Regions from separate parts of the Tepiditoga spiralis genome, predicted to be linked through region 1. Evidence: riboswitches for the same ligand, from Rfam matches in the RefSeq annotation. Region 1 holds a riboswitch; the other holds the start of a gene.
The links. Region 1 has a riboswitch for thiamine pyrophosphate ahead of thiS (sulfur carrier protein ThiS). Riboswitches for the same ligand answer to the same signal wherever they lie in the genome.
Positions count from the first base shown of each region.

Region 2: it holds a riboswitch for thiamine pyrophosphate, as region 1 does, so the genes downstream of both, IGS63_RS11080 (thiamine ABC transporter substrate-binding protein) here and thiS (sulfur carrier protein ThiS) in region 1, are expected to answer to the same signal.

Region 1 is NZ_AP018712.1:1,691,080-1,704,227, forward strand. It holds gene IGS63_RS07895 (6-phosphofructokinase) at 1-1,067, shown strand, start outside; gene IGS63_RS07900 (D-alanyl-D-alanine carboxypeptidase/D-alanyl-D-alanine-endopeptidase) at 1,087-2,277, opposite strand; gene IGS63_RS07905 (THUMP domain-containing class I SAM-dependent RNA methyltransferase) at 2,283-3,392, opposite strand; gene IGS63_RS07910 (TetR/AcrR family transcriptional regulator) at 3,389-3,982, opposite strand; gene IGS63_RS07915 (HD domain-containing phosphohydrolase) at 4,075-6,117, shown strand; TPP riboswitch at 6,167-6,277, shown strand; gene thiS (sulfur carrier protein ThiS) at 6,344-6,538, shown strand; gene IGS63_RS07925 (thiazole synthase) at 6,538-7,305, shown strand; gene IGS63_RS07930 (radical SAM protein) at 7,307-8,374, shown strand; gene thiC (phosphomethylpyrimidine synthase ThiC) at 8,390-9,697, shown strand; gene IGS63_RS07940 (thiamine-phosphate synthase family protein) at 9,707-10,894, shown strand; gene IGS63_RS07945 (ThiF family adenylyltransferase) at 10,887-11,795, shown strand; gene IGS63_RS07950 (Rpn family recombination-promoting nuclease/putative transposase) at 11,838-12,794, opposite strand; gene IGS63_RS07955 (flavodoxin family protein) at 12,933-13,148, shown strand, end outside.
Region 2 is NZ_AP018712.1:2,366,582-2,379,729, forward strand. It holds gene atpB (F0F1 ATP synthase subunit A) at 1-653, opposite strand, end outside; gene IGS63_RS11015 (hypothetical protein) at 671-976, opposite strand; gene IGS63_RS11020 (AtpZ/AtpI family protein) at 942-1,220, opposite strand; gene IGS63_RS11875 (ATP-binding protein) at 1,609-1,764, opposite strand; gene IGS63_RS11025 (hypothetical protein) at 1,982-2,206, shown strand; gene IGS63_RS11030 (ankyrin repeat domain-containing protein) at 2,214-3,113, shown strand; gene amrA (AmmeMemoRadiSam system protein A) at 3,585-4,106, shown strand; gene amrS (AmmeMemoRadiSam system radical SAM enzyme) at 4,108-5,103, shown strand; gene IGS63_RS11045 (FAD:protein FMN transferase) at 5,076-6,113, shown strand; gene IGS63_RS11050 (NusG domain II-containing protein) at 6,110-6,484, shown strand; gene IGS63_RS11055 (Gx transporter family protein) at 6,478-6,981, shown strand; gene IGS63_RS11060 (nucleoside triphosphate pyrophosphatase) at 6,974-7,528, shown strand; gene radC (RadC family protein) at 7,576-8,241, shown strand; gene IGS63_RS11070 (tetratricopeptide repeat protein) at 8,228-9,430, shown strand; gene deoC (deoxyribose-phosphate aldolase) at 9,444-10,202, shown strand; TPP riboswitch at 10,216-10,312, shown strand; gene IGS63_RS11080 (thiamine ABC transporter substrate-binding protein) at 10,361-11,329, shown strand; gene IGS63_RS11085 (ABC transporter permease) at 11,308-12,855, shown strand; gene IGS63_RS11090 (hypothetical protein) at 12,873-13,148, opposite strand, start outside.

The sequences.
Region 1 (13,148 bases):
GTGTTTTAAATAAAGAATTTATTGTTATTGACTCTGCAGATAAAGAAATAAATAATTTAAAGTATACTCCTTCGGCTGCATTTGGTTCTTGTAGAAAAAAATTAACTGACGAAGAAACTATAAAAAAAGTTTTTAAAATATTTGAAGAAAATAATATTGGATATTTTTTTTATAATGGTGGAAATGATTCTATGGATACTGCAAATAAAATAAATGATTATGCCATAAAAACAGGGTATGATTTAAAAGTAATTGGAATTCCTAAAACTATAGATAATGATTTAATAGAAACGGATCATACACCAGGTTTTGGATCTGCTGCAAAATATTTAGCTATTTCTATGCTTGAAGGAAGTTTAGATGTTAAAAGTATGTGTGCAGATTCAACAAAAGTATTTGTCATGGAAACAATGGGTAGACATGCGGGGTGGTTAGCAGCATCAACAGCACTTGCTAATTTAAATAATAATTTTGGACCTCATATAATATTATTACCCGAAGTTCCATTTGACGAAAATAAAATTTTAAATAAAATTGAAAATATTATAAATAAGCATGGATATTGTTCCATAACAGTCTCTGAAGGAATTCAAGATAAAAACGGAAAATTTTTGTCTGATAAGGGGTTTACAGATGCTTTTGGAAATAAACAACTTGGAAATGCTGGGGTTTTAATTTCAGATATTATACACAATAATATGAAATTAAAAGTACATACAGCAATTCCAGATTATCTTCAAAGAAGTGGTAGACATATATCGAGTCTATCTGATGTTAAAGAAGCAATTAATTGTGGTATGATGGCAGTAAAATATGCACTTGATGGTGAAAGTGGTTATATGGTTACAATAAATAGAGTTTCAAATATACCGTATTATGTTGAATATGGAAAAGTAAAGCTTTCGAAAATTGCTAATGGAACAAAGTATATGCCTAAAGATTTTATTTCAGAAGATGGATTATATATAACAGATAAGTTTATTAGATATGCTAAACCTTTAATTGAAGGAGAATATTATCCTATTTATGAAAATGGTATACCAATTTATTCAAAATTCAATATTTAAAAGCCGCTTAAAGCGGCTTTTAATATATTTTATATATAGTTGTTAAAATTTTATTCTCAAATTCTTTTGCTTTTGAATAATGAAATGGAAAGTTATTTTCTATTAAAGTAAATATATATCTATTTCCAGAAGATGCTTGAAGTATTCCTGAAATAGCTGAATCAGAATAAAGAGTTCCTGTTTTCCCCCACACTGTAAAGTTAAATCTGTTTTTCAAAGTGCTATCTTCATATGGAGTTGCTAATATATCATAAAATAAACTATTATACTTGTTTAAAATATACTGTATCAAATCATTTATTAATGATGGACTAAGTAAGTTATACATAGATAAACCACATCCATCTTTCAATATAAAATTTGATGTTTTAAATGTTTTTTCAATTAAATTTTTTTCATATTCAATAGAATCATCAATTTTTCCAGTTCCATTTATAGTTCCTAAATTTCTAAAAAGTTGTTCGGCAATTTGATTATCACTTTTTTCAAGCATTTGTTTTAATATTTTATTTAATGTTGGAGAATAGTGAATATATACAGGCTTTAGTTGATTTGGTACTATATCATATTTTACTTCACCATAAAAATTAATTCCTATTTCTTGTAAATAAGAAGTAGTTAAATATGTAATATAATCTTTTAATTGGAAGTCTGTTTTATATTTAAATGCTTCATGATTTTCTTGCCATATGTTTAATGCTGCAATTTGTGGTTGAGGGTCATCCCACATCCATCCTTTCCCAAATCCGTTTTCTTTATAATAAGAGTAATCAAATATTATATTTCCATAAATTTTTTTTATACTATTATTTGATATGGCAGCATTTAATAAATATTTGTATTTTAAAGGAGTTAAAACTGGATTTCCAAATCCCTTTATGTAAATATTACCTCTGTAGTATGATGTTGGTTTTTCATCAAAGTATACTTTAGTTTTGAATGTATAATATTTATTATAAGATTCAAGAGCACTAAAACAAGTAAATAATTTGGTTATAGAAGCTGGAATAAATAATTTATTGGAATTATAATTTATTATTTTTTCCCCATCTAAGCTTCTCATTTCAAAACCAACAAATCCATTAAAAGTTTTTAGTAAATTCACTATTTTATCAGAATTTATATTAGTCAGATTTTGAGTTTTAATTTGTTTTGAAAAGAATAAATTAATTGTTAAAATAATTATAATGATTAGTATAATTTTCTTCATATTTATCATCCATACATATAAAAATAAGTTTCTAATTTTCCATTTTGTATTTTCTTTCTTTTATTAGATTTCATTTCAAAATATTTATCAAAATTACTATATGTTGTTATAAAATTGTACTTCCAATTTGGAAATATAACTTTTAATTTTTTCATTTTTTTATAAAGAATATCTATTTCATCATTAGTATTTAATCTTTCCCCATAAGGAGGATTAGTTATTATAAATCCATTTTCTAATTCATTTTCTATTTTAGTAAAATCTTTTGTTGTAAAAGTAATATGTTTTTCAAGATTTAATTCATTTAGGTTTGTTTTTGCAACTCGTATAATTTCAGGATCAATATCACTACCTATTATATTAACATCTATATCTGTTCTTATTTTATTTTTATAAAATTCTCTTGTTTTTTCAAATAATTCTTTATTGTGTATTTTTAAATTGTTTATTCCAAACTTTCTTTTTAAACCAGGAGCATAATCCATCGCATACATTAAAGCTTCAATAGGAATTGTTCCAGAACCACAAAATGGGTCATAAAGAGGGTATTTTCTTTTCCAACCAGATAGAATAATTAATCCTGCAGCAAGGGTTTCTTTTATTGGAGCATCACTTATTAATTTTCTATATCCTCTTTTATGAAGAGGTTCTCCTGAAGTATCGAGTGCTACAGTAACTTTATCTTTATATGTATATACTCTTACATTTATATTGTATTTTTTTTCTGTCCAATCATCTAAATTATATGATTTTTTTAAACTTTCATATATAGCTTTTTGAGCAACTGATTGCATTGCTGAAAGTCCATATAACCTTGAATATTTACTACTCATTTTATCTATAGTAATGTTGGTATCTTTATATAAATATTTTTTCCAATCTATAGAAAATATTTCATTATATAAATCATCAAAATCATAAGCTCTAAATTCTTTTAACACGATCATAAGTCTTTCAACAACTCTTGAACTTATATTAACTTTATAAATACCTTCTAAATCTGTTTCAAAAAATATCATACCACTCTTTGAATCAATAACTTTGTATCCCATTCTTTTAATTTCATTTGCTACTACTTTTTCTAACCCTATTGTACATAATGCTAAAGCTTTCATTTTTCCACCTCATTTGTTTTTAGTGCGGATAATATAAGTTTTTTATAATTATCAACAATTTTTTTAAAATCATCATCTTCAATCATATGACCTATACCTTTTATTATAGAAGTTAAAAATTCAAAAATAAATTTAGGATCCACATCATTTCTAATTGTTCCGTTTTTTTGTGAAATTATTATTTTTTCTAATATTATATTCTCAAAGGTTTTATAATAATATTCATTAATAAATTTTGCCGTTTCATGATTATAAAATAAATCTTTTATTGGATATTCTTTAAGCAATTTTTGTGGATCAAGGTTATAATTTTCTATCAAATTAATTATTTCTTCTATATCATTTATAGCGTTTAAAAATTCTTTTAATGGAGTTACAAATTCATCTATAATGTTTTTTATAACAATCAATATAAAATTTTGTTTTGACTTATAATTTTTATAAAAAGTAGCTTTACTAATTCCAGAGGAATTAATTACTTTGTTTAAATTAAATTTAGAAAAACCTTGTTCAACCAGCTCAATTTTAGAGTATTCAATTAATTTCTCTAATTTTTTTTTTGTAGATTTTTTTTGATAAATTTTTTTCATTTTTAACCTCCAATTATATTATACCATTTATATTTGCATTTAAGAAAAAATTTGATATAATTAGCTAGGGAAATTAATTTAGGGGGAAAACAATGAAAAAATTACTTTTATATTTTTGTGTTATTTTTATTGGGTTAGCTACTTTTTCTCTTGATTTAAAAGTAGGAACTTATAGTGATTTTCCAAATTCTTTTTATACTAATGAAAATACGGGCGTTTTTACAGAAATTTTAAAAGATATTGCAAATGAAAAAGGATGGAATTTAACTATTTATAATGATACAAAAGAAAAAATAAATAATATGTTTTTTAATAATAGATTGGATATAATATATCCAACTTTAGTTGATTCAAATTTTATTATAAAAGATTCAATGAAAATTTTTACTAATTCAGAATCTATAATTTCTATTTTTGATTTAAAAAATAAATGGATTGGAGTAAAAAAGAATAGCATTTTTTATAAACAAATAAAGGATATTTTAAATAAAAATAATGTTAGGTGTATTTTTTCTGAATATGAAAGTTATGATGAAATTTTTAAAGAATTAAAAAACAAAAAAATTGATATTGCTGTAGTTTCTAAAAATGCTGGTTTGATATTGGCTAATAAATATAATTTTATTGAAAGTAGATTGAATTTTTCTGAATTTAAATTTGGAATAATAGCAAAAGATAAAACAATTCAAGAAAATATTAATGATTATATTATAAAAATAAAAGAAAATCCAAATTCTATTTATTATAAAACATTAAAAAAATATTTTAATAAAAAAAATAACTTTATACTTATAGAAAAAGATATATATATTTATTCTTTTTTTATTTTTGCCATTATAGTGTTATTCTTTTCAAGAAAAAAACACATAAAAAAGAACAAAAAAATTTTAAAGTTGAAAGAAACTCTAGAAAAAGAATTGTACGATATAAAAAAATCATTGGAAAATTTAGAAATTGAGAAACAAAAATTATCTACAACTTTTTCTACAGATAAAAAGGCTAAAGAAAGTTTAAAAAGTATTATAGATATAAATTCTAATATTTCTGAGTATATGAATATTGATGAAGATTTATTTTTAACAGATCTATTTAGAACTTCATTAAATTTATTAGGTGCAGATTATGGTAGTATTCAAAAATTTGAAAAAAATAAATGGAAGTTTGTTGATTCTATAGGACATGATATAAATATATTAAAAAATTTAGATTTAGATAGATCTTATTCTGTTAGATCAAATGAAATAAAAAAAATAAATAATATTATGAAAGAAAATGAGAGCAACATGCCCTTAAATGTTTTAAAAGATTTGAAAGAAGCCACTAAAAAAATAAAAACTACATTATACATACCTTTTTTTGTTAATCAAGAAAAAGTAGCTGCTATAACTTATGATATAAAAGAAAATTCAAAAAAAGATTTTTTTGGTTATGACATAACCATATCAAGAGCTTTTAAAGAAATTGGAGAATCTATTTTAAAAATAAAAAGACAAAATAAAGAATTTAGAAATGCTTATATAAAATTTGCAAATAAATTAGCAATTGTATCTGAAGCACATGATGATGTTACTGGAAATCATATATATAGAGTTGGTATTTTATCAGAGTTTATTGCTGAAAAAATGGGATTAAATTATGAGTTTGTAGAAGAAATTAAAAATTTTGCCCCACTGCATGATGTTGGTAAAATATTTATTCCAATTGGAATTTTAAATAAAAAAGGAAGACTTACAAGAGATGAATTTGATATAATAAAGAAACATACAACAGAAGCAAGAAAAATTTTAGAAGATAATAAATACTTTAAAACTGCTTTAAATATAGCACTTTGTCATCATGAAAAATTTAATGGTGGAGGTTATCCATATGGTATACGAGGATCTGATATTCCAATAGAAGCACAAATAGTTGCACTTGCAGATATATACGATGCACTTAGATCTGAAAGACCATATAAAAAAGGTTTTAGTCATAAAAAAGCAACAGAAATTATTCTTGAAGGTGATGGAAGAATAAAACCAGAACACTTTAATCCAAAGGTTTTAGAGGTTTTTAGAATGTATAATTCCGAATTTGAAGAGATTTATGATAGTAATGCTGGAGAAAAATCTAAAAGGAAATTTTTTATTTTTTAAGTTGACAAAATAAAAAATAAGAGTTATAATCTTTTTGAAAATTAAATATTATGTCCCACAGGGGTGCTGTTATTCCACAGCTGAGATTGAAACGGAAAGTTTCTAACCCTTTTAACTTGAACTGGTTAATACCAGCGTAAGGAGCGGGAAGTACGTGAGATAATAAATAATTAAAACATCTCCTGCTTTTTGCAGGAGATGTTTTTTTTAGAAAGGAGTTAAGTATATGAGAATAATTTTTAATGGAAGAGAAGAAGATATTGAAAAATCTAATTTTTATGATCTTTTAGAAAAATACAATATAGATGAAAAAAAAGTGGTTTTAATTTTAAATAATGAAATATTAAAAAAAGAAGACTATAAAAATAATTTAAATGAAAATGACAAAATAGAAGTTATTACTGTCGTAGGAGGTGGATGATGGAGCCATTAAAAATATATGGTGAAGAAATATCAAATAGATTTTTTATGGGAAGTGGAAAGTTTGCAAGTTATGAACAAATGAAAAAAGCTTTAGATTTTGGAAATATTGATGTAATTACAGTTGCAATGAGAAGAGCATCAAGAGATGGATTAAATGAAAGTTTAATTGACTATGTAGGAAATTCTAAAGTAATAGTAAATACATCTGGAGCAAGAACAGCTGAAGAAGCTTTGTTAATTGCTAAAGTTGGAAAGGAATTATTAAAAAGTGATTGGGTAAAAATAGAAATAATAAATGATGCAAAATATTTAATGCCAGATAATCAAGAAACTATTAAAGCGTGTAAACTTCTTAGTGAAAATGGTTTTAAAGTTTTTCCATATATGTATCCAGATTTGTATGATGCAAAAAAAATGGTTGAAAATGGGGCAAAAGTAATAATGCCACTTGGTTCACCAATTGGAACAAATAAAGGATTTAAAACAAAAGAATTAGTTAGAATTTTATTAAATGAAATTGATGCAAAAATAGTAATAGATGCTGGAATAGGTAAACCATCACATGCTGCACAAGCTATGGAATTTGGATGTGATGCAGTACTTGCAAATACGGCAGTATCAATTGCAGATGATCCAGTTAAGATGGCAAAAGCATTCTCACTTTCAGTAGAAGCTGGAAGATTGGGATATCTTGCTGGATTAGCTGAAGAAAAAGAAATAGCTCAAGCCTCTTCACCATTATTTGATTTTATAGGAAGAAATTGATATGTTTTCAGATATAGTAGATGAAGTATATAATTATGTTCTAAAAAGTCAAAATAAAGAATTTGATAAAAAAATATTAAAAAAAGATAGCTTTTTGGCGGGAGATATCTTTTCACTAATTCATTCAAATTCATTAGAAATAATGGCAAAGAGGGTTTTGAAAAATAATAAAAAATTTTTTGGTAATGTAGTTTATTTATACGCACCTTTATATATATCAAACTATTGCAGGAACATATGTACTTATTGTGGATTTAAAAGTACTAACAATATAAAAAGAAAAAAATTAAATATTAATCAAATTCTAAAAGAAGCAAATTTTTTGTACAAAATGGGAATAGAACATGTATTAGTATTAACAGGTGAAGATCATATTAATAGTTCCTTTGATTACATTTATAATACTGTAAAAAATTTAAAAAAACTTTTCAAAGAAGTTTCAATTGAAACTTATTCACTAAATGAACAACAGTATAAAAAATTAGTTGAAATTGGATTAATTGGAGTAACAATGTATCAAGAAACTTATTCAAAAGGAGTATATGGAAAAGTTCATATATTTGGATTAAAAAGTAATTATAAAAAAAGATTGGATACAATTGAATATGCAATAAAAGCTGGAGTTAGAGAAATAAGTATAGGTGCTTTACTTGGACTAAATGATCCTTATATTGAAGTTCCTATGATGATATATCATATGGATTATTTATTAAAAAAATATCCAAATGTAGAATATTCAATATCCTTTCCAAGAATAAAAAATGCTTTAAACGTTCAGAATGATTTTTATAATATAAATGATATTGATTTTATAAAATTTATTCTTTCAGCAAAATTAATTTTTCCAAGAGTTCATATAAATATTTCAACGAGAGAAAGTTTTGAAATGAGAAATGCATTAATTGGAGTAGCAACTAAAATGTCAGCAGGATCTTCAACTTCAGTTGGAGGATATACTATAAATAATGATTCGGAACAGTTTTCAATAGAAGATAGTAGAAGTGTAAAAGAATTTAGAACTTATATTGAAAGTAGAAATTTTAAACCAACGACTGTAAATTGGTTTTAAAAAGGAGATGAAAAAATGACACAATATGAACAGGCAATAAAAGGTGAAATAACCTCTGAAATGATAAAAGCAGCAATATACGAAAAATGCGATCCAGAATTAATAAGAAAAAGAATAGCAAATGGAACGGCTGTATTACCCAAAAATAAAAAACACGATATTAAAATGCATAGAGTTGTTGGAAAAGGTTTTTTTACTAAAGTAAATATTAATATAGGAACATCACAGGGATATATGAATATAGAAGAAGAACTAAAAAAATTAAAAATATCAGAAAAATATGGAGCAGATTCAATAATGGATTTATCTACTTGGGGTAATTTAAAGGAAATAAGAAGAAGAATTATTCAAAATTCTAATATAATGGTTGGTACTGTTCCAGTATATGATGCAGCTTCAAAGGCATTTCAAAATAACAAAAAAGTTATTGACTTTGAAGTAAATGATTTTATGCAAATGGTAAAGGATCACGCCGAAGAAGGTGTTGACTTTATGACTATACATGCTGGAATTACAAAAACAACAATTGAAAAACTAAAAAGAACGAATAGAATAGCAAAAATAGTTTCAAGAGGAGGATCAATAATAGCTGGATGGATGTTAAAAAATTCTAAAGAAAATCCTTTTTATGAACATTTTGACGAAGTTTTAAAAATATGTAAAGAATATGATGTAACAATTAGTTTGGGTGATGGATTGAGACCAGGATCTTTACATGATGCGACTGATGATTTGCAAATTGATGAACTTTTAAGGCTTGGAGAACTTGTTGATAAATGTAGAAATTATGGAGTACAAGTTATGGTAGAAGGGCCAGGACATGTTCCACTCGATGAAATAGAAACAAATATGATTATACAAAAAAAATTGTGTAAAAATGCTCCATTTTATGTTTTAGGTCCTATAGTTACTGATATAGCACCTGGTTATGATCATATAACTTCTGCTATTGGAGGAGCTTTAGCAGCTTCAAAAGGTGCAGATTTTTTATGTGCTGTAACGCCAGCAGAACATCTAAGATTACCAACAATAGAAGATATTAAAGAAGGATTGATAGCAACTAAAATTGCAGCTCATTCAGCAGATATAGTAAAAAATAAAAAGGTTATGGAATTTGATAATCAAATGAGTATAGCAAGATCTAAATTTGATTGGGAAAGGCAATTTGAATATGCATTAGATCCAGATAAAGCAAAAGAATTTTATAATGAAAGAAAAGCTGAGGATAAAAAAATGTGCTCTATGTGTGGTCCACTTTGTGCAATGAAAATAACAGAAGATTATTTAAATGAAGGAAATGTTGAAAAATTATTAATAGAATAGGAGGAGAATATGTTAATATTTTCAGGATTTGATCCATCATCAGGTGCAGGACTCTTACAAGATGTTGCAATAACAAAAATGTTTGGAATAAAAGCCAAATCAATTATTTCAGCAAATACATTACAAACAGAAAATGAATTTAAAAAACTTAATTTTAATGAAACACTTGAAGAATTTAATTTATTTAAAAAATTCAATACTATAAAAGTAGGAATGGCAAATTCAAATCAATTAAAAATATTGAGAAATACGTATAAAGATGCAAAAATAATTTGGAATCCTATTTTAAAAACGAGTACTAATTATAAAATAATTTCTGCTGAAGAGGTTATTAATGGTTCAAAATATGTAGATCTTTTAATTATGAATTCAGACGAAGCTAAAGAAACAGGAATAAAAGAAGATATCATAATAACGGGTGGACATTTAAATGAAGAAAATATTATGGTTACTTATAACAATAAGAAATTTTATTCTAAAAAATATAATAAGGCTCTTCACGGAACAGGGTGTGTATTTTCAACCTTAATAGCTTCTCATATACATTTAGGATACACTATTGAAGAAGCAATAAAAATGTCTTTAAAGTATATAGATATGTTTATAAAGAATTCTAATACTTATGTTGAAACTGAAGAACATACAATGCAATGGCATAGAAAGTATATAATAGATACTTTATGGGAAATAAAAGATAAAATAATTCTTTTAGGAAAGTATACAATTCCAGAAGTTGGACAAAATATAGTATATGCATTACCAAATGCAACAGAACAAGAACATGTAGGGAAATTTCCTGGAAGAATACATAAATTGGGAAATGAAATTAATTTTATACATGAACCAGCATTTTTTGGAACAAGTCATATGGCTAGAGCTGTAATTGCAACTATGAAATATTTTCCTTGGATAAGATCTGCCATGAATGTTATTTATAATCCTGAATTTATAAAAAAAGCAAAAGAAAAAGGATATTCCGTTTATCATTTAGATCGCTATAAAGAACCTGAAGAATTAAGAAAAATAGAAGGATTATCAATTCCATATGGATTATCTGATATTTATAATGAAACAAATAAACCTGTTGACTTTGTTTGGGATGAAGGGTTTCCAGGAAAAGAAGCTATGATACGTGTGTTTGGTAGAGATCCTAAAGAAATAATAAATAAAGTTAAAGACGTGGTATTCAATGATTGATATTGAATATTTTGATCGCCAATTAAAGTATATTGGTTTAAATAAGATGAAAGAAATATTTAATACTAAAATAAGTATAAAAGATGATTTATCTCAAAAAATATTAAAAAATTGTGGATTTAACATTATAGATTTAGAAGAAAACACACATGGATTTACAATTAAATTAATAGAAAATAATATAACAGTGTCTTTTAACAAATACAAAGAAATAGAAAAAACTGTAGATATTCCAAAAGAAATCTGTTCAGCATTGATTTCAACTTTAATAGTATCCAATTTACTTTTTAATACTAAACAAATATCAATACCACATTTTAAATTTAATTTAGAAGCAAAAAATGCAGTAGTAATTGGAGCAGGTGGACTTGGAAATCCAGTTTCTTATGTATTAAATAAAAATAAAATACCTTTTTGTATAATAGATAAAGATATTGTTGAAAAATCTAATTTATCCAGACAATTTTTATTTGATAAAAAAGATATAAAAAAGTATAAATCAAAAGCAATAAAAGATAAATTAAATTATTGTATTGAATCAAAAGAAATAGAATTAACAGAAAAAAATTTAGATATATTAAATAAATACGAAATCATATATTCGTGTGTAGATAATTTGAAAACAAGATACATATTGTCTGATTTTTGTAAAAAGAACAATAAAACATTCATTGATAGTGGAGTTGCTGGTAGCATATGTACAATATATAAAAATATTGATCTAAATAAAATTATGAATACAGATGATAAAAATGCATTGAACACTTGTAATACAGGCATATTACCAACAACAGCAATATTAGGAGGATTTTTACAAGCCTATTCCTTAAATAATAATTTTTCTATGATTTTTGTAGATTTCAGTATTGGAAAAGTTTTATCTGTAAAAAATATAAATTAATAAAAAAGAACAGGAAAATATTAATTTTTTCCTGTTCTTTTTTTAAAACTTTTTTTCTAAATCTTCGATTGTTAAATCAAAAATATTAGATATTATTTCATCTAATTTTTCAATGGATAATGTATCTAATTTTGATATTAAATTATCTATTTTATTCCCAAATTTCTTTTTTAAAAGTTTTTTTGAAATTATTAATTTTTCTTGTTTTATCCCTTTCTCGATCCCTTTCTCGATCCCTTTCTCGATCCCTTTCTCAATCCCTTTCTTTAAACCTTTTTGAAAACCTTTTTTCATTCCAACTTCTTCTGCATATAATTGTTGATCTATCTTATCCATTAATTCTTTTTCTCTTGCTTCATATAATTCTTTTGCTATTCTATCTGAATTTATAAATTCTAATACAGTCATTGCTTTTTTAATTTCTTTATTCTTCATGGTTATCACCTCCATGTTTGTATTTTCTGGTTCTTTTAAGAACAATAACCATTCAATTAATTTATCATTTAAGTTTGCTTCTTCTGTTTCTATTTTTGGTAGTTCAACAAAATGTACTTCCATTACATCGGTTAATTCTGTATTTTCTTTTATGTCTTTTAATCTATATATGCTATGGTATTTTTTTGTTTTTAATAAATTAAAGTTTAAAATGTTTATTGTTATTGTTCTTTCTAAACTTATATAGCTCTTGCCTTTTTTTAATTGTTCTGTATACATTTTTCCCCAATAATATAAAGTTCTCTTTATCATATTTTTTTCATTTATTAATTGTACTTCAATATTTACATATGTTCCATTATCTAATTTTGCTTTTATATCCAATATGGATAACTTATCATTTATTGCAGTTTTTTCTGTGTATGGATTTAATATATCTAAACTCTCTATTTTTTTATTTTCTTCTTTTAATAAAGCATTTAAAAAATCTATTAATATGTCTTTGTTTTTTTCACTTCCAAATATTACTTTAAATGCAAAGTCTACTAATGGATTTATATTCATTTGTCCACCTCCCTTTTATACTCTTATTATATCATATTTATACCTTTTTTTATTAACTTTTGAAATTGACAAGAACATATAATAAATGCTAAAATATAAATTGAATAAAATAAAGCATAAACCTATAGAGGTGTTTATATGAAAATAATTGCAATTAACTCAAGTAGAAGAAAAGGTAATACATATAGATTATTAAAAAATGTTTTTGTGGAACTTTTTAAAATAAATATTGAAGTAGAAATCATAAATCTTGGAGATTATAATATTCATCCATGTTCGGGGTGTGAACTGTGTATAAAAAAAGATATATGTCCACATAAAGATGATGTAGAAAATATAATCAATAAATTAAAA
Region 2 (13,148 bases), 680 kb from region 1:
TGAGAAACAGGTTTAGCAATTTCACCAATCAAGTTCATAGGCAACATTAATGGTGTTGGATCTATAAACATCTTCAACCAATTCTTAATTCCTTTAGATCTTATTGCAAAAATATGGCTAATGATGAGTACCATTACAGCATAAGTTACATTAACATTCAAATCAGATGTTGGAGTATACCATGTATCTGTAAAAAGTTCTAAAGATAATCCAGAAGATTTTGGTACAACACTTATCCCAGGCATACCGCCCAATAAATTCGATACTAAAATATAAAAGAATAAAGTTGTGGCAATTACAAATGTTGCTCTTCTAAATCTTTTATCTGGAATAGTATCTTCAACAAGTTCCCAGAAGTAATCCAATACTAACTCTACTATTGATTGTTTTCTTCCTGGAATTCTCTCAAATTTGACTGTTGAAAAAAACAATACAACTATAATCATAATTGCAGCTGAAATGATTAAAGTCATAGGGTTTATTTGTCCCCAAAAACCATCACCAAACTTATAAATCCACCTTTGACCAACGCCATCTAACATCTCTTTTAATCCTTCTTTTGACATGATGACGTTTACAATACCGAGGACAACGTAAAGCGAAAAAAACGAAATAATTATTTTTTTTAATTTATTGTCTTTTTCGTTTGACATCCTTACACCCCCAAGCTCTATAAATTTTTATTCGTAATAAAAGGAACTATCTTTAAATTAATTAAACCTATAAAAGATAGTATAAGTGCTATTTTAGAAACTAATGCCGCAGTAAATAATATAAAAGCGTAAATTGCATAACGTACAAAATAACCATTTGGAATTTTCTTATAAAAAGCCATTTTTTTTATATCTGTAGACATTAAAAGCAATGCCGATATTGTACCAATGCTTCCATAAAGTATCCAAAAAGAATTAAATTTATAAATAAAAAAAGAAATTGAAACTTCAATTATCGTTAGAAGAATCGTCTTTTTTATCATCTCTCTTAGAGTTATTTCCAATTTCGTCATATTTTTTTGCCTCTTTTAAAAGTTCTTTTATTCCATTGTACAATCCAGATATCATCCCTAAAAACAACATTATTATTAACCAAAGTTTATTATTAGTAAGTGTGTATATAAAATATCCTATTCCAAATCCAACAAATATATTTGTAATAACAACTATTCCAAAAAAAATTACTAAATTTATTTGTCCAAAAGTTTTCAAATCATTTTTTTTCATTTTGTTCCCCTCTTAAAGAATTTCGAATTTAATAAACATTAAAGTCCCTACATTGGAAATTATACTCCTTTTTTTAGAAAAATACAACACTTGTTTTATAAATAATGTTAACTAATATATTATATTTGAAAATAAAAAATAGTCAACCTTTAATAAAACAGGTATTAAGTTAATATACCTATATACCGTATATTATTCGTTATTATTATTGAATTTAAAAAAAACACTTCAAAAAATAAATAACTTCTCTTTTTTATTTTGCATATCAAAAATAAGACAAATTATAATTGAAAAATTGGTTAAAAAATAAAATATTGAAAAAAATCTACACTTTGTATATTACTAAATTTTAGTTATTTTTTTCTAACTATTTTTTTATATATTCCCTTTACTCTAATATTTTAATAAATTCTTCAGTTTCTTTTAGTCTATAACTATTTCTATTCATATTTACCAAATATGCTCTGTGAGTTAATCTATCCACAATTGCTGCTGAGAGTACTGGATTATTAAATATTTTTTCCTTACTGGACCATTTTTCAATTGTATTCCTGGCTTACTTTTATTATACATTAAACAGTAATTTTTTAATCGCTCTTGAAAATTATAAATATTTAATTACTTGATATTTTTTATAACTTTTGCAAATTAATTCTTGAAAAAATAAAATAAATATGATACAATGCAAAAAGTATTAAACGAAAACTTTTTTAAATCATTAATATTTTAGGCAGGTGTTTGTTATCATTACGGGTATTTATTTGCTTGATGAAAAGTTGAATATTAAAAATAAAATAGATGGAATAAATTTAAAAAACATTGAAAGAACAAATAATGATATAGATGACGCTAAAAAGGTTTGGGAAGATTCTTTTAAACATAGTTCACCATATGAAGATAAAAACTTTGATTTAAAGAGAACAAGCAAAGGCAAAAACAATTTTGCACATGATTTCTACAAAATATCAAACAAGGATATAAAATGAGGGTTATATGAAAAACAAAATTACTGTACTCTTCATTGTAATATTTAATATTTTTAGTTTTTCAAATTCAATCAATGATTTATTCAATGCCGTGTGCAATCAAAATATTGAAGAAGTAAAAATCATATTGGAAAATAAAAATCTTAATCTCAACTATAGGAACGAAGATTATCGTACCGTCCTCGATACCAGTTCAATCAATAATTATTTTGATACTTTTAAAGTCATTTATAACAGCGGATTAGAATTAACTAAAGAAACAATGATTTCAGCCTATGGCTATGCAATATACTATAACAGTTATAACATCGTAAAATATATACTTGATAATTATGGCACTTACGATTATACAAACTTTTTACCAGACGATAGTGCTGTTAATCTATCAATAATAAGGAAAAACTTTGAAATTACTGAATTATTGTTAGAAAGAAACGTAAAATATAATGATGAAGCAATTGTTCTTGCAGCAAAAGAAAATAATTTTGAACTCATAAAATACTTTGTAAATGCTGGTATCAGTGTAAACACCAATGGATGGCACGAATATACCCCGCTTTATTATGCAATTAAGAATAAAAATTACGAAATGACTGAATATCTCATAAAAAATGGTGCGGATACTAATGCCATTTCATGGGAAAATGAAACAATCTTAGATATAGCGATATACACCGGATTAGATTTTGTCAAACTGTTGGTGGAAAATAAATGTAATTTAAATCAAATGGGTAAATATTATCCCCCCCTCACAAAAGCCATCATTTCCAGAAAAAAAAATACTGCAGAATATTTACTTGAAAAAGGAGCTGACGTAACCTTAAAGGATAAAACTGGAAAGGCCGTGTATGATTACGTAAAAGGCAAGCCGAATCTTATGAAAATTTTAAAATCTTACCTACAATAACAAAAAACTACTCTCGAGGTAGTTTTTTGTTATAATTAATACTTTCCTGCAAGGTTATACATCTTTTAAATTCACCTGAATCATCTGTTTTTCCGTAATAGTTGTAGAACAGAAAGTTCAGCCATGGATTGTCAATTTTCAGTTCGTATGTTTTTTTATACATTATCAGCGTGTCGTTTGTGTTTCCAAACTTTTCAAGAAAGTAGCAAAACGTTACAAAGTACTCTCGCCTTTGTTTTTCCATTTTTTCTCTTTTTTTACTTATTCTTTTCTTTTGGGACACTTAGATATGCTCACCTTATTTTTTATTTACATATAATTTTTAACTTTTCAATTCACAAAAAAATGTGTAAATTTAAGTACTTTAGCAGTGAAAAGAATAGCATAAATTATGTATAAAAAGTTTATATTATACACAAAGTATGATATAATTATTAATAAAAAAACAGTTTTATAAAAGGAGGTACATTTATGTTTGGAGAACACCCTTATGTAAAATGGGCAATAAAGGTAATAGAAAATTACATAAAAAATGGAATTAAAATAAATATAGATAATAATCTTCCAGAAGAACTTTTTATAAGAAAAGCTGGTTGTTTTGTAACTTTACACAACTCTGATGGAAGTTTAAGAGGCTGCATAGGAACTATTGAACCTGTTTATGAAAATTTAGCTAAAGAAATAAGAGAAAATGCTATTTCAGCTGCTACAACAGATCCAAGATTTCCTGCAGTTTCAATTAACGAACTCGAAGATATACAAGTAACTGTCGATATACTTTCACAATTAGAGTATGTCGAAGATACAGAAGAATTAGATCCAAGTTATTATGGAATAGTTGTTGAAAGTGGCTGGCGAAGAGGTGTTTTATTACCAGATCTAGAAGGGATCGATTCTATTGAAAAACAAATAAAAGTTGCAAAAATGAAGGCAGGAATTTATGGAAATGAACCATTAGACATATATAAATTTTCAGTAGAAAGGCTTTATTAAAATGAAAAAAATACTTTCTTTTTATAAAGCTACAAATGAAAGTATAAAATGTGAATTGTGTCCTAATGAATGTCTATTAAAAAATGGGCAAACTGGTCTTTGTAAAACAATAAAAAATATAGATAATAAATTATACTCTTTAAATTATGAAGAAATTTCTTCAATATCTATTGATCCTATTGAAAAAAAGCCTATTTTCCATTATCATCCAGGAGATAAAGTTCTTTCAATTGGAAGTTGGGGTTGTAATTTAAAATGTCCTTTTTGTCAAAATTTTGAAATTTCTCAATTTAAACCAAATTACCTATCTAAAGTAAAAGCTAATGAAATCCCATTAATTATTAACGAAAAAAATGTGAATGGAATAGCCTATACTTATTCAGAACCTTTATCCTGTTATGAATATGTATATGAATCATGCGTTCAAGTAAAAAAATATAATGAAAATTATTACAATATTTTAGTTACAAATGGTTTTATAAATGAATATCCATTTGAAAAACTATTAAATTATATTGATGCTGTAAACATAGATTTAAAAACGTTTAATTCAAAAAACTATATGAAATATCTAAAAGGAAATTTAAAAAATGTTTTAAATTCTATAGAATTAGCCTTTCAAAAAGATATTCATGTTGAATTAACTACCTTGATAGTTCCAAAAATTAGTGATAATTTACATGATTTAGAAGAAGAATTTAAGTGGATTTCACATTTATCAAAAAATATTCCATTGCACATTTCAAAATACTATCCTATTTTTAAGTATAATGAATCTAAAACAAGCCGATCACTACTCATAAAAATTTATGAAATGGCAAAAAAGTATCTTAATTATGTTTATATTGGAAATCTTTGGGAAGAGAAATATGAATCTACATTTTGTCCAAATTGTGGTAATTTATTAATAAAAAGAAATGGATATAAAATTCAAAAAATTAATTTAGATGAACATGGAGGTTGTAAAACGTGTGGTCAAAAAATAATAAAGTACTAAAAACAATTTTTAGTATTGCATTTTTAGTTTCTGTATCTTTAATCCTTTTTTTAATACTTTCAAAACCTAAACCTCAATATAAAGAAAGAATTGTAAGTACCCTTGGCACTATAGTAAAGCTATACATTTCTGGTGAAAAAGTATCAACTGATACACTTTTAGATATTTCAGAAAAAGAACTTCAAAGACTAAATCAAAAATTTAGTGCAAATGTTAAAGGAAGTATAGTCTACAAATTAAATAAAAATGATGAAGTTGAATGTGATGAAGAAGCTTTATTCTTATTTCAAGCAGCATTAAATACAGCTAAAATAAGCGGAGATGCTTTTGATCCAACAATACGTCCTTTAATGAAATTATGGGGATTTGATGATGTTAATTCACCAAAAAAAGTACCCAGTAAAGAAGCTATAAAAAATGCATTACAATATGTAAATTATAGATATGTAAAAATAGATCAAAAAAATAATAAAGTTTATCTATTAAAAAAAGGTGTAGAAATTGATTTAGGTGGAATAGCTAAAGGTTATGCAGTTGATAAAGTCATTGAAAGAATAAAAGGAATTGACCCTAATGCTACAGGTTTTATTGATGCTGGTGGAGATATTGGAATAATTGGTCCTAAATATGGAAATTTACCTTGGGTAATTGGTATAAGAGATCCTTTTAAAAAAGGTATGTATAGTAGCATAGGAACATTATATTTATACAGTGGAGCTGTAGCTACCTCTGGAAATTATGAAAGATTTTTTATAAAAGATGGTATTAGATATCATCATTTAATAGATCCTAAAACTGGATATCCATCAAATAAATCTGTTAGTTCAACTGTAATTGCAAAAAAAGTAATGACAGCTGATGCATTTGCAACAACACTTTTTATTCTTGGATACAACAATCCTTCTCTTGAATACTTTACTAATTTTGGTATTCAAGCTTATATTATTTCACCAACTGGTGAAGGAACAAAAACTTCTGGTTTTGATTATTTTATGGAGAAAGGAAGATGACTTTTTTAAAAAAAGGAGACCTTTACTTTATCCTAGCTGGTATTTTATTTTTAATTTCATTATATATATTTCAAAATTTAAATAACTATTCAATTGAAGGAGCAAAAGTTTTTTTAAATGGTAAAAATATATTTAACATAACAAAAGATGGTACCTATACTATAAAAAATGAATCTGGTAATATTTTAATGCATGTAGAGTATAAAAATAAAATGGTAAGAGCTTTAGATTCAACATGTAAATTAAAGGTTTGTATTGATACTGGCTGGGTTAATAATGCCTCACAAGATATAATCTGTATACCAAATAAAATTGTAATTAAACCTATAGGCAAAAAGAAAAAAAATGGAGTTGACTTAATCACATGGTAAAATCTAAAAAAATATCTTATCTTGCAATTTTAAGTGCCATTTCTTCAGCTATATATTATTTTGAAAGTTTTTTACCTATGCCTATTCCTGTACCTGGAGCACGTTGGGGATTTTCTAATTTTCCAGTATTACTTGGTATAGTTAAAAATATGAGTTTTAGCAATATAATTTATATGATCTTAATAAAATCAATTATGGGTTCTATGTTTACAGGAAAACTTTTCACTCCAACTTTTTGGATGGGGATTACTGGTAGCTTAATAGGAAGTATTTTTATGTTTTATGCATCTAAAATTAAAAAATTTGGAATAGTTGGAATTAGTGAAATTGGAGCCTTTGTAAATAATTCAGTTCAAATTATAGTAGCTGGTATTTTTATAATACATTCAAAAGGAATTTTTTGGTACTATCCTTTTATGGTAGGAACAGGTTTCTTAACAGCTTTTATAAATGCTTCAATTGTAAAAATAACTATTAGGAGTGTTGAATTTGAATAAATACAATATTATACTAGGATCAGGTTCACCAAGAAGATATGAATTACTAAAATTATTGTTCAACAATTTTGAAGTAAAAGTATCAAATACAGTTGAAAAATATAGTTCAAAAAAACCAGAAAATATAGTTGTAGAACTTTCAGAATTAAAAAGCAACTCTATAAAAATTAGTAATGATAAACTATTAATTACAGCTGATACAATAGTTGTTTTAAATGAAAAAATTATAGGAAAACCTAATAATTTTGAAGATGCTTTTCATATGTTGAAAAGTCTTTCTGGAAAAAAACATGAGGTATTTACTGGAGTTACTATAAGAACATTAAACAAAAAAAGATGCTTTTATGAAAAAACTGAAGTTTTTTTTAATAATTTAACTGATTCTATAATTAAATTTTATTTAAGTACTTATGAACCTTTTGATAAAGCTGGAAGTTATGGCATTCAAGATTTTGGAGCCGTTTTTATAAATAAAATAATAGGTGACTATTATAATGTTATGGGACTTCCAATATCAAGATTATTTTTTGAATTACAATCTTTTTGAATACTTTATATTTTAATATTATTTATACTTAAAAAAGGAGAGTAAATATGCTTCCACGTGAAAAACTTATAAAATATGGTGTAGAAAAATTAACCAATGATGAATTGTTAGCCGTTATTTTAAGAAGTGGAATAAAAGGAAAAAATGTTTTTGAACTTTCAAAAGAACTTTTAAAAAAATATAAAACTCTAACTAAGTTAGAACAGGCAAGTTTTGAAGAATTATCTTCCATAAAAGGTATTGGAAAAGTAAAATCCATAAACTTAAAAGCTTCTCTTGAATTTGGCAAAAGATATCATCTATACAAAATGAAAGAAAAAAAAGTAAGTATAAATTCACCCGAAGATGTTTATAGAGTATCAGAAAATATGATATACTATGATAGAGAAGTTGTAAAGGTTATATCTTTAGATTCAAAATTAAATATTATAAATTCTAACGAAGTAAGTCAAGGAACTGCAAATGCTTCAATAGCACACCCAAGAGATATTTTTAAATGTGCAATAAAAAATAATGCAATCTCTATTGTTCTTGTACATAATCATCCATCAGGAAACCCTGAACCAAGTAAAAAAGATTTTGATTTAACAAATAAAATTAATGAAGCCGGTACTTTACTTGGAATAAAATTAAATGATCATGTTATAATAGGAAACAATTCATATTATAGTTTTAATTTACAAAAGAAGGTGTATATAAATGAGCGAGAATGACAAATTAGAGGCAATATATAAATTAAAAAAAGAAATGGAAAAAGACTTAAAAAAGAAAGGGGGAAAAATAAAATCTGAAGAAGAAACAGAAAAAAAGAGAACCATATACAAACCAGATAAAGTTTTATCTGGAATAAATATACCATTTGAAAAAATAAAAACGTGGTTCGATATAAACTTATATGATATAGAAATTAGTGATGAAAAATTATCTTTTTACTTTGAAAGTAAATTAACTAACAAATCGCCTGGTTACTTTTATAATCAATTTGGGCTAATGCATTTATTGAGAAATGATTATGAAAAAGCAGAAAAGTTTTTTTTACTTGGTAAAGATATCGAATCTAAATTTAACTATGGAGTTTTAAAAGTTTTTAGAAAAGATGAAGATGCTCTTGTTTATGCAAAAGAAATTGTAAATAAATACCCTCAAACAGGATATCCATATTTGTTGTTATCCTTATATTTTATTTCTGTAAATAATTTTGATGGTGCTTATAAATTTTTAACTACTGCAAATAAATTTTTAAATTATTCATTTATTTCTTTAGCTCTTTCAATATATAAGAAAGATTTTATAGCATCAAAAGCCTATTTATCAAAATGTTTTCTTGAAAACAAAGCAAAAAAAACTATAACTTTATTAGATTATTATATGACCTTATTTGGAACAGACATTGATAAAAGATTATCTATTTTCTCTTCTATTAGAAGAGAAAATACTCCTTGTGCAAAATGTATAGAAACTATACAATCAAAAAAAGGGCATGAAACTCCTGAATATTGTGCTTTTTCACAAAGAATTAACAGCATACTTTTTTTAAACGAATCATCAAAAAGTTATATTTTTGAAAAATTAGATTTAAATTTTATAAACTTTTTTAATGCAAACCTTAAAGAAGAAGCAAACAAAGTGTATCAAAGCATGATTAAAATATATGGTGAATTAGATATATTATTTATTCCCGGAAGCACAAATAAAATGGGATTGAAAACTTTAGAGTTTATTACTGAAACTACAAAATATAAAATGACTTTAAAAGGTCCAGACTATTATACTGAATTAAAAACAATTTTAAAAAGTTTAAAAAATAATTATCATAAGGATTTCGATTTTATTATAAATGTTCCTTTTTATGAATCTTTAAGATTATTATTTGGATGGAGAACGTGTAAAAGACTTTATTAATGGAGGTTCAATTATGGATTTAAAAAGGTTGGAAGAAAGTATTGAAAAAGAAATAAAAAAAGTAAATGAAAGTTTTAATTATTCTGAAAAAAACATCGAATTAAAACCAGAAAATATTGCAAGGTATATTGATCACACCTTATTAAAAGCTACTGCAACACCAAAAGATATTGAAAAACTTTGTGAAGAAGCTAAAGAAAATGATTTTTTTTCAGTTTGTGTTAACCCTGCATATGCATCACTCGCAAAAGAAAAATTAAATGGAAGTAATTCTAAAGTAGCAGTAGTTATAGGATTTCCGTTGGGTGCAAATGATAAAACTGTTAAAGCCTTTGAAACAAGAGCTGCACTTGATGATGGAGCAGATGAATTTGATATGGTAATAAATATCGGTATGTTAAAAGCAAAAAAATATGATTATGTTTTTGAAGATATAAAATCTGTTGTTGATGAAGCCGATGGTAAAACAGTTAAAGTTATAATTGAAACATGTTATTTAACTAAAGAAGAAAAAATTGCAGCTTGTGTTCTTTCAAAACTTGCTGGTGCAACCTTTGTAAAAACTTCAACAGGATTTGGAACAGGTGGAGCAACTCCAGAAGATGTTGCTTTAATGAAATTTGTCGTTGGAAATGACTTAAAAGTTAAAGCATCTGGAGGAGTTAGAAGCTTTGAGGATGCAAAAAAAGTAATTGCAGCAGGTGCTGAAAGAATTGGTGCAAGTGCTGGTATAAAAATAATAAATGGAGAAGTTTCTAAAGAAAATTATTAATAAAGTAAATACTAAAAAAAGCCAGGGGAGCTTAATGCTGAGAGGATTTTCAATCGACCCTAATACCTGATCCAGATAATGCTGGTGTAGGAAGGCGGAAAAATTATAAAACTATAATTGCTCCCGCTTGGGAGCAAATTTTTTTATGGAGGTATAATATGAAAAAAGGTATATTAGTTATTATGAGTATTTTAATTGTTATAAGTGTTTTCTCAACAACTCTCACTGTATACACTTATGAAAGTTTAAATTGGGTTGAAGACAAAGTTTTAAAAGAATTTGAAAGTATGTATGGATGTGATGTTAATCTTGTAAAACTTGGTGATGGTGGAAGTGTACTTTCAAGATTATTACTAGAAAAGAAAAATTCAAAAGCTGATGTTGTAGTTGGTCTTGATCAATCTTTATCAGTAAAAGCAATTAAAGAAGGTATTTTAGAAAAATATACACCAATAAATATATCTAAAATAAACAATAAAGATTTAATATTAAATGATTATACAGTACCATATGACTATGGAGGAATAGCTTTTGTTTATAATCCAAAAACATTAAAAACAGTTCCAACTTCTTTTGAAGATTTAACAAAATTAAATAAAAAGATAATTATTCAAGATCCAAGAACGTCAAGTACAGGACAATCTTTTCTTTTATGGACAATTGCAGTTTATGGAGATAATTGGCAAGATTTTTGGAAAAGATTAAAACCAGCTATATTAACTGTAGCACCAGGATGGGATGAATCTTTTTCAAAATTTGAAGCAGGAGAAGCACCTATAATGGTTAGTTATGCAACAGATGGAGCATACTCTTATCAATATTACAAAAGTACTAAATATAAAGCATTTATACCAAAAGAAGGTGCCTATGTTCAAATTGAAACTGCTAGTATAATAAAAAATACAAAAAATGAAGAATTAGCTAAAAGATTCATAGAATTTTTATTAATGAATAATTTTCAAAAAGAGATACCTTTAAATCAATGGATGTTTCCCGTAACTAATACCACTTTACCCGAATCCTTTAAATATGCAATAATACCAGAAAAAATAGTTTCTGTCGATTCTGAAAAAATATCTAAAAATATGGAAACTTGGTTAGAACAATGGGAAAAAATAATGTATTAAAAAAAGTAGAGTTTTATTATGCTTTACTTTGGATATTTCCTATATTTTTTATACTTAAAGATTTTTTTAATACAAAAAGTTTAATTTTAATATGGGATCTGCGAACATTGCGGATCCTATCTTTTACTTTATTACAAAGTATACTATCATCCTTACTTTCATTAATTATTTCATTGTTGCCATCTTACTATGTATCAAGAAAAAGAAATATACTTTCTAATGTTATAGAAAATTCATTATTTATACCTTTTTTCTTTCCTCCAATATCTGCTATAATAGCTTTTTCTATACTATATTCAGGAAATGGTCTTTTATCTAAAATCGGAATAAATTTAAATGTTATGTACAATCTAAAAGCCATTTTAATAGCTCATACATTTTACAATTCTCCAATATTTATCAAATACATATCTGAAGCTCTTAAAAAAATACCTCAAAATATTGAAGAAACAGTCAATATTGAGGGGGCTAATAAATTACAAAAGTTTTTTAAAATAGATTTACCAATTATAATGCCGTCTATAACAAGAGGTTTTTTTCTTGTTTTTACATACTGCTTTACAAGTTTTGCAATTGTTCTTTCATTGGGAGGTATCAAATATTCAACTTTTGAAGTTGCAATTTCTACAACATTAAGAGGATCTATGAACTTTTCCAAAGCCTTAACTTATGCAATGATACAATTTATTGTATTGACAATAATAAATATATTTCTCTCAAAAACTGAAGAATATCAAATAGAATATCAAGATTTTAAAATTAAAAAAACTAATATTTTTTTATTTATATTTTCTTTAATGTATATAATATTTGAATATTCAATAGTTATAGTAGGAATATTAGCTTCTATCTATAACTTTTATGAATCCAAATTTGATATAAGTGGAATATTAAATTTATTTTCTAAAAAAATAAATTCTAAGTATCATATAATTGAATCTATAATTAACTCATTATCATTATCTTTTATAACTTCTATAATAACTGTACTATTTTCTTATTATATATTAAAAAAATATTCTAAATTTACTAATATATTAATTACATCTACTATTGGAATATCCTCAGCATTTTTAGCCATGGGATTAGTTTATTTAAATATTCTTTTTAGTATAAATTATTTTTATCTTTTAACTATTGGATATTTTTTAATAACAGTACCTATCTGTATATCATTTATGCATTCTCATTTTTTATCTTTTGATAGAACAATAGAAGAAGCAGCAAAATTAGATGGTGCTAATAAATTGCAATTATTATATTATATCGATTTTCCATTAATGTTTCCTATTTTGTTATCTTCATTCTTACAAATATTTACTATAATATTTGGAGAATTTACAATAGCTTATACTATGCAAATTAATAATTCTTATCCATTAGTTAGTTTAGTAAATTATACTTTATCTTCTTCAAGACTATATAAAGAAAGTTCTGCTTTAAGTTCTTTAAATATTTTAATTATATTTTTTATTTTCTATATATCTAAAATTTTTTCAAAAAAAACAAAAGATGATTTTAAATAAAATCATCTTTTGTTTTTTTATTCTATTATTGCAATTGAAAATTCTGTTATTAAATAGGCTTTAAAAAAATTAACTTTTTCAAAAAGTTCCATATCTTGATCCATTAACTCTTTAAAAGTATTATATTTTTTTGATTTAACTCTAACTACCATATTGAATTCTTTTATATCCGTAACTTCTATAAAGTCCTCTAAATTATATAACCTTATATAAGTATTTACTTTTTCTGTTATATACTGATTCAACTCATCCTTAAAATTTAAAAATAATAAAAAATTTTTTCTTATCAATTT